Regions from separate parts of the Nocardia pseudovaccinii genome, predicted to be linked through region 2. Evidence: riboswitches for the same ligand, from Rfam matches in the RefSeq annotation. Region 2 holds a riboswitch; each other region holds the start of a gene.
What was found. Region 2 has a riboswitch for S-adenosylmethionine ahead of ACQPZ2_RS03425 (aminotransferase class V-fold PLP-dependent enzyme). Riboswitches for the same ligand answer to the same signal wherever they lie in the genome.

Region 1: linked by a shared signal. The riboswitch ahead of ACQPZ2_RS04245 (rhodanese-like domain-containing protein) and the one ahead of ACQPZ2_RS03425 (aminotransferase class V-fold PLP-dependent enzyme) in region 2 are both predicted to bind S-adenosylmethionine.
Region 3: linked by a shared signal. The riboswitch ahead of ACQPZ2_RS32515 (amino acid ABC transporter permease) and the one ahead of ACQPZ2_RS03425 (aminotransferase class V-fold PLP-dependent enzyme) in region 2 are both predicted to bind S-adenosylmethionine.

What each region holds. Positions count from the first base shown of each region.
Region 1 covers NZ_CP192074.1:929,586-931,778, forward strand. Annotated here, with positions in the region: gene ACQPZ2_RS04240 (O-succinylhomoserine sulfhydrylase) at 1-485, opposite strand, end outside; gene ACQPZ2_RS04245 (rhodanese-like domain-containing protein) at 482-898, opposite strand; SAM riboswitch class IV at 913-1,029, opposite strand; gene ACQPZ2_RS04250 (Rv0361 family membrane protein) at 1,095-1,550, opposite strand; gene ACQPZ2_RS04255 (FAD-dependent oxidoreductase) at 1,904-2,193, shown strand, end outside.
Region 2 covers NZ_CP192074.1:765,716-767,908, forward strand. Annotated here, with positions in the region: gene ACQPZ2_RS03420 (LysE family translocator) at 1-536, opposite strand, end outside; SAM riboswitch class IV at 650-763, shown strand; gene ACQPZ2_RS03425 (aminotransferase class V-fold PLP-dependent enzyme) at 809-2,131, shown strand.
Region 3 covers NZ_CP192074.1:7,223,158-7,225,350, forward strand. Annotated here, with positions in the region: gene ACQPZ2_RS32510 (hypothetical protein) at 1-402, opposite strand, end outside; SAM riboswitch class I at 735-828, shown strand; gene ACQPZ2_RS32515 (amino acid ABC transporter permease) at 838-1,833, shown strand; gene ACQPZ2_RS32520 (amino acid ABC transporter ATP-binding protein) at 1,830-2,193, shown strand, end outside.

The DNA.
Region 1 (2,193 bases), 160 kb from region 2:
AAGAACACGGCCTGGGTCGGCACCGAAAGCGCCTGCTCCCACTGATCCAGATCATCGCCGTCGACGAAGACCGTCTCCACGCCCCAGCGCGGCAGGATCTCGTTGCAGACCACGAAGCACGAGCCGAACAGGCTGCGCGCGGCCACAAGTCGATCGCCCGCGCCCAGAAGCGCACCGAGCGCGGTGAATACGGCCGACATGCCGCTCGCGGTAGCGAAACATGCTTCGGCGCCGTCGATCAGACGCAGCCGCTCCTCGAACATGGCGACCGTCGGGTTGCCGTAGCGGGAGTACACGAAATGCTCGATATCGCCGGTGAACGCGGCCTCGGCCGCCTCGGCGCTCTCATAGACGAAACCGGAGGACAGATACAGCGCCTCGGCGGTTTCCTCGAATCCCGAGCGGCGCAGGCCACCTCGCACGCCGAGCGTCGCGGGACCGACGCCCTCGGGCAGCGGCTTGTCGAACGAACCGCCGGTGATCATGACTGCCGCCAGGGCAGGCCGATGGCGCGCCAGCCGGAGCCGCCGCGATGTCCGAGCTCATCGATCGGGCCTTCGAAGCCCTCCAGCACATTGAACGACGGGGCGATGCCGGCCCCGGTCGCGGCGACCGCCGCACCGATGGAACGCTGTCCGGAGCGACAGAGGAAGACGACGGGTGCGGCCGGATCCCGCCCCTCCAGCGCCTTGGTCAGCTGCTCGACGAACTCACCGTTGCGGGCGCCGTTGCTGTCGACCCATTCGATCAGCACCGTCGGCCGTTCGATCGAGGTCGTATCCGGCACACCGACGAAACGCCATTCGGCCTCGGTGCGCACGTCTACCAAGACAGCTTCGGGATTGTCCTGCAACAACTCCCACGCCTGCTGTGGGGTGATGTCACCGGCATATGTCATGCGATCCTCCTGTGAATCCACGCTTGCCGCACCTGGGTTTCGGTACACGGCCAGGTCGTCACCCGGAGCACCCCACCGCGGAGGAGGGTTGCCGACCAGCCAGCCGGGGCTTGGCGCTGGTACTCATGACCTGAAAATGAGATTGCCTGGGTAGGGGCCGCCATGTCAAACCCCATTTCGCACCGCGCACAAGGAATCAACCGCAGACGATCCATCGGTCTTGGGAGCGGGTCAGATTCCAGGTTGCCGGGGTTTCCCGGCCGTCGACCGCGATGGTCACCGTCGCCTTGGCCTTATCGCCGTCGACCATCGCATTCTCAATCTTGGTCACCTTGATCGACTTTCCGGCCGCGGCCCCGCCGAACTGACCGGCGAGCGGCGTCTTGCTCTCGTCGAAGCCCGGACAGGCCACGGCAGGCGGCGGCGTGCTGTCGGTGGTGGCGCGGGCCTCCGCGTAGCGCTGCACCGCGGCCGCGATCTTGTCCGATTCTGTGACATTTTTCTCAGCGGGCGAAAGCACCGCACCGAGCACGATCGCGACCAGCACGACAGCGGCGAAGACGGCCGCCGCGATGAACGGCGCGATGGAGCGACGATCGGTCTGATCGACCTCGATTACGGGTTCTTCATCGGTGCCCTGCTGCTCTGTCATGGGTCGATCATCCCTGGTGGACGGCGGTATCCGGCATTCGGCCCCGAGACGCGTGCCGCGCGGATTTGATAGATGTGCGCAGAGCGGGTAGTCACGGTAGGTGGGCCGGGGCAGCAAACACCCGGTGTACGCACCGCCGCAGGGTGCGCGCTGTGCCACCGATAGAATCGCGAGACTGCGGCCTGCTGTCATAGCCGAGATGGCCGCCTGTTCGCATCAGCAGATGCGACCGAGAGGGTGCGTCAAGTTAGCCTAAGCTAAGACTGACGCCGTAATTATTTCGACCATAAGGGTGCGCGTAAAAGATGACCGAACAGAGTGCTGAGTCGACTAGCGGTGCGCACGGGCCCTCCGTGGTTACGCAAGCTGCCTCCTCCGGGCCTGGCGCGCACACCGCGGGGCCTCGCCCGCTTCGCATCGCGATCGTGGGCGCGGGGCCGGCCGGAATCTACGCCGCCGACGCGTTGATGAAGTCCGATGCCGAGGTGAGCATCGACCTGTACGAGCGCATGCCCGCGCCGTTCGGGTTGATCCGCTACGGCGTCGCGCCGGACCATCCGCGCATCAAGGGCATCATCACCGCCCTGCACAAGGTGCTGGACAAGCCGCAGGTCCGCCTGCTCGGCAATATCGATTACGGCAC
Region 2 (2,193 bases):
ACCGCTCGTGACGCCAGCACGGCGAGCAGGATCATCTCGACGGCGGCAATGGAGCATTCGATGGCCCCGAGCGCGAGAGTGTTCGAGAACGTGACATCGGTGAGGAATTGCGGCAGTACCGCCAGGTAGAACAGCCCGACCTTCGGGTTGAACATGCACGAAACCAGGCCTGCGGCGAATGCCGATCGGATCGAGGCGGGGGCCCCCGCGGCCGACTGCCCGGACGCCGCGGCGGTGCCCGCTCTGCGCTGCTTGCGGTGATCGATCAGCGCGCGAATGCCCAAGTACACCAAGTAGATTCCGCCGATCACCTTGAGCATCCGGTAGGCGGTCGCGGACTGTTCCAGCAGGGCGGCGACGCCCGCCGCGACCACCACCGCCCACACGATCCCGCCCAATGCCGAGCCGATCGCCGCGGCAATGCCAGGGCGCGCGTCCACGATCGAGAATCGCAGCACCAGGAACGAATCCGGGCCGGGCGTGATCGACAGCAGAATGCACAGGCCGACAAAGCTGAGCAGCAGGGAAAGCGTCACCTCTCGATCAGACCGCACATCACCCTGGATTGCAAGGTTATTTATTAGACTGCATGTATATGCAGAAAGGAGCCGGTTGACAGGGCGGTGCGGCATCTGCCAATCTCGGTTCAGGTCATGAGTACCAGCGTCAAGCCCCGGCTAGCTGGTCGGCAACCCTCCTCCGCGGTGGGGTGCTCCGGGTGACGACCAGGCCGCAGCCCGACCGGGTGCGGCAAGCGCGGACTCGGATGATCACCTGATTTCGGGTCCTACAGCCGATGGGATTTGTGATGACCGCTGTAGTTGAGCAGAGCTGTGCTTCCCTCGCCCGGGTTTCCGGCGACGACCTCCAGGTGCCGCTCGTGCAGGGCGGAACGACCACCTGCACAAACTTCGACTACGCCGCTAGCGCACCGGCATTGGCGCAGGTCACCGACCGCGTGCAGCAGCTGCTGCCGTTCTACGCGAGCGTGCACCGCGGCGCCGGTTACGCCTCGCGGATCTCCACCGAGTGCTATGAGGCCGCGCGCGGTTCGGTCACCCGCTTCCTCGACGCCGCCGACGACCAGGTCGTGGTGTTCACCCGCAACACCACCGATTCGCTGAATCTGCTCGCCGCCTGTGTGCCCGGCGACACCGTGGTGCTGGATATCGAACATCATGCGAACTTCCTGCCCTGGACCCGGCGCGGTCGCCGCGTCGTCAAGGCCGCGGCGACCGTCGAGGAGACGATCCGTCAGCTGATCGCCGAATTGTGCAGTAAGCCGGCGGCATTGCTCGCGGTCACCGGCGCGTCGAATGTGACCGGTGAGGTGCTGCCGCTCGAGCGCCTGGCCACCATCGCGCACCAGTGCGGTGCGCGGATACTGGTCGATGCCGCGCAACTGGCACCGCATCGTCGAATCAGCCTGCGCGCCACCGGAATCGACTACCTCGCCTTTTCCGGTCACAAGCTCTACGCACCGTTCGGCGCGGGAGTGCTTGTCGGACGCCGGGATTGGCTGGATGCCGCCGAACCGTATCTGGCGGGCGGCGGGGCGGTCCGCGAGGTCACCACTACCGGCGCGGAATGGGCATCGGCACCGCAGCGTCACGAGGCCGGTTCGCCGAATGTCCTCGGCGCGGCCGCACTCGCCGCCGCATGTGACGCGCTGTGCGCGATCGATCCGAAAACCCTTGCCACGCATGAGCGACGGCTCGCCGATCGCCTGCGCGCCGGGCTGTCCGCGATTCCGGGTGTCAGCCTGCTGCGCATCTGGGACGACAGCCCCGACACCGTCGGCATCGTCGCCTTCACCCTGGACGGATTCGTCCCCGGACACGTCGCGGCCTATCTCTCCGCCGAACACGGCATCGGTATTCGCGACGGCCGCTTCTGCGCGCACCCGCTGCTCGAGCGGCTCGGCCTGGACGGTGCGCTGCGTGCCAGCATCGGCCTCGGTACCAGCTCCGGCGATGTGGATCGGCTGGTCGATGCCATCGCCACCCTGGTCGACGAGGGGGCGTCGTGGAAATACGCCAGTACTGACGGACTTTGGAATCCGACACCCGAGACCCGTCCCTTTGCCCGCCCCGATGCCAACGACGGTGCCGCGCCCTGCTCGATCGGCTGATCGGAGCCGCCCGCGCAGTCGTAGCCGCCGCGCGGCATCGGCCGACGCGGTCCGAGGACCGG
Region 3 (2,193 bases), 3.4 Mb from region 2:
CGCGCCGAGGCCGTAGGGGACGAAGGTGAACATGACCTGGCCCGCCTTGACGGCGGCCGGGTCGAGTCCTGGAATGGCCACCGTGGTTTTGGGCCACGGCCCCGGGACCGCGCCCGCCACCGCGGGCACCAGACCGAGGCTGCCGGTGTCGGAGCAGAACGGCGCGACCGCCGGGTACAGGAACGGGTCGATGCCGAAGGTGCGCAGCGCCTCCACGACGGCTCGGTAACCGGCGAACAGATCACCGGGTGCGGCTTGGGCCGACGGTGCGGTCGCGGCCGGAACGGCGGGTGCGGGTATCGGCGCCGGACCCGCGGCGGCGATGCCGGGGGCGGCGAGAGTCATCGCGGCCGTACCGGTCGCGATAGCGGTTAGCGTGATCAGACGGCGCAGCAGGGTCACGGCGGACCTCCTCATCGTCGGGCACGAATCGAGGTCCGAGAGTACTCCGGCAAACCTTCGCAACAGCGTCTATTTCGGCAGGCGACACGTTCGCGCCGCGCGTCCCGATGGACCGCCGCGGCGATCCGCGGGCGGGCGAACCGGACGAAGAGCACGCGGAAAACTTGGTTCGAAATGCCGCGATCCACCGCACGACCGAGCCAATAGTGCCTGCTCACGACCATGCAAACAAGGTCTGCGCTCACGCTGATTCGTACCCTTGTGCCAGACTTCGCCTGCTTCGCATGATATTTCGGCTAGACCCATTGACCGACCCGTGCTCGGCGTCGGACACACCATCCAGAGCGACCGAGAGACCTGGCTCATCGACGTCGCAGCAACCCCCCGGTCACCGGGTGCGGGTGCTTCCGCCGGGAACGATGGAGGAACCGAAATATGAGCGCATCCGTCGCATCCGATACTCCGGTATCGGATGTCCCGATACCGGCTGCACCCACCGCCACCGTAAGCAGTACCGACGAACCGGCGATCGCCAAGTCCTGGCATCCGTGGCGCTGGGTCGTCAGCGCCATCGCGCTGGTGCTGCTCGCGCAGTTCGTCCACGGACTGGCCACCAATCCGGGCTGGGATTGGTCGACGTTCGCGAAGTACTTCACCGCGAAATCGGTGCTGTCGGCGCTGAAGGTCACCTTGGAGCTGACCCTGTGGGGTACGGCACTCGGATTCCTGATCGGTACGGCATTGGCGATCGCCCGCCTGTCGAATAATCCGGTGCTGCGGGTGATCTCGTGGGTCTATATCTGGGCGTTCCGCTCGATTCCGCTCATCGTGCAGCTGCTGTTCTGGTTCAACATCGCCTACCTTTACCACACGCTTTCGCTCGGAATCCCGTTCGGCCCTTCCTTTCTCACCTTCGAGGTGAACGGGGTGATCAGCGGTTTCACCGCGGCGGTCATCGGACTCGCATTGCATCAGGCGGCGTATGCGGCCGAGATCATCCGGGCCGGATATATTTCGGTCGATCCGGGGCAGCTGGAAGCAGCTGCGGCACTCGGCATTCCACGGGTGCGCCAGTTCCGCACGGTCATCGTCCCGCAGGCCATGCGCTCGATTCTGCCGAATGCGACCAATGAGGTGATCAGCCTGTTCAAGGGCACCTCGATCGTCTCGGTCATGGCGATCGCGGAACTCTTCTACCAGGTCCAGGTGATCTACGGCCGCAACGGCCGGGTGGTGCCACTGCTCATGGTGGCCACCGTCTGGTACATCGTGCTGACCACGATTCTGTCGGTGGTGCAGTTCTATATCGAACGCCACTACGCCAAGGGCGCGCACCGCACGCCCCCACCGACACCGGTGCGGAAGGTCTGGCGCCGGTTGCGCGAAATCGCCGAAATCGGTTCCGCAGCACCACGCGGAGCGACTCGATGAGCGCGCCGGTGGCCCCGGCTCCTGCGGTACAGGTGCGCGGGGTGCGTAAGTCCTACGGCAGCACCGAGGTACTCGGTGGCATCGACCTCACGGTCCACGCCGGTGAGGTGGTCACTGTGATCGGACCGTCCGGCTCCGGCAAGTCGACGCTGCTGCGGGTGGTCAACCACCTGGAGTCGCTGGATGCGGGCACCGTGCACATCGACGGCGAACTGATCGGATATCGGCTGCGTCGCAATAAGTTGCACGCGCTGTCGGACCGCGAAGTGCGCAGACAGCGCTCGCATATCGGCTTCGTCTTCCAGCAGTTCAATCTCTTCCCGCATCTGACGGTGCTCGACAATGTCACGCTCGCACCGA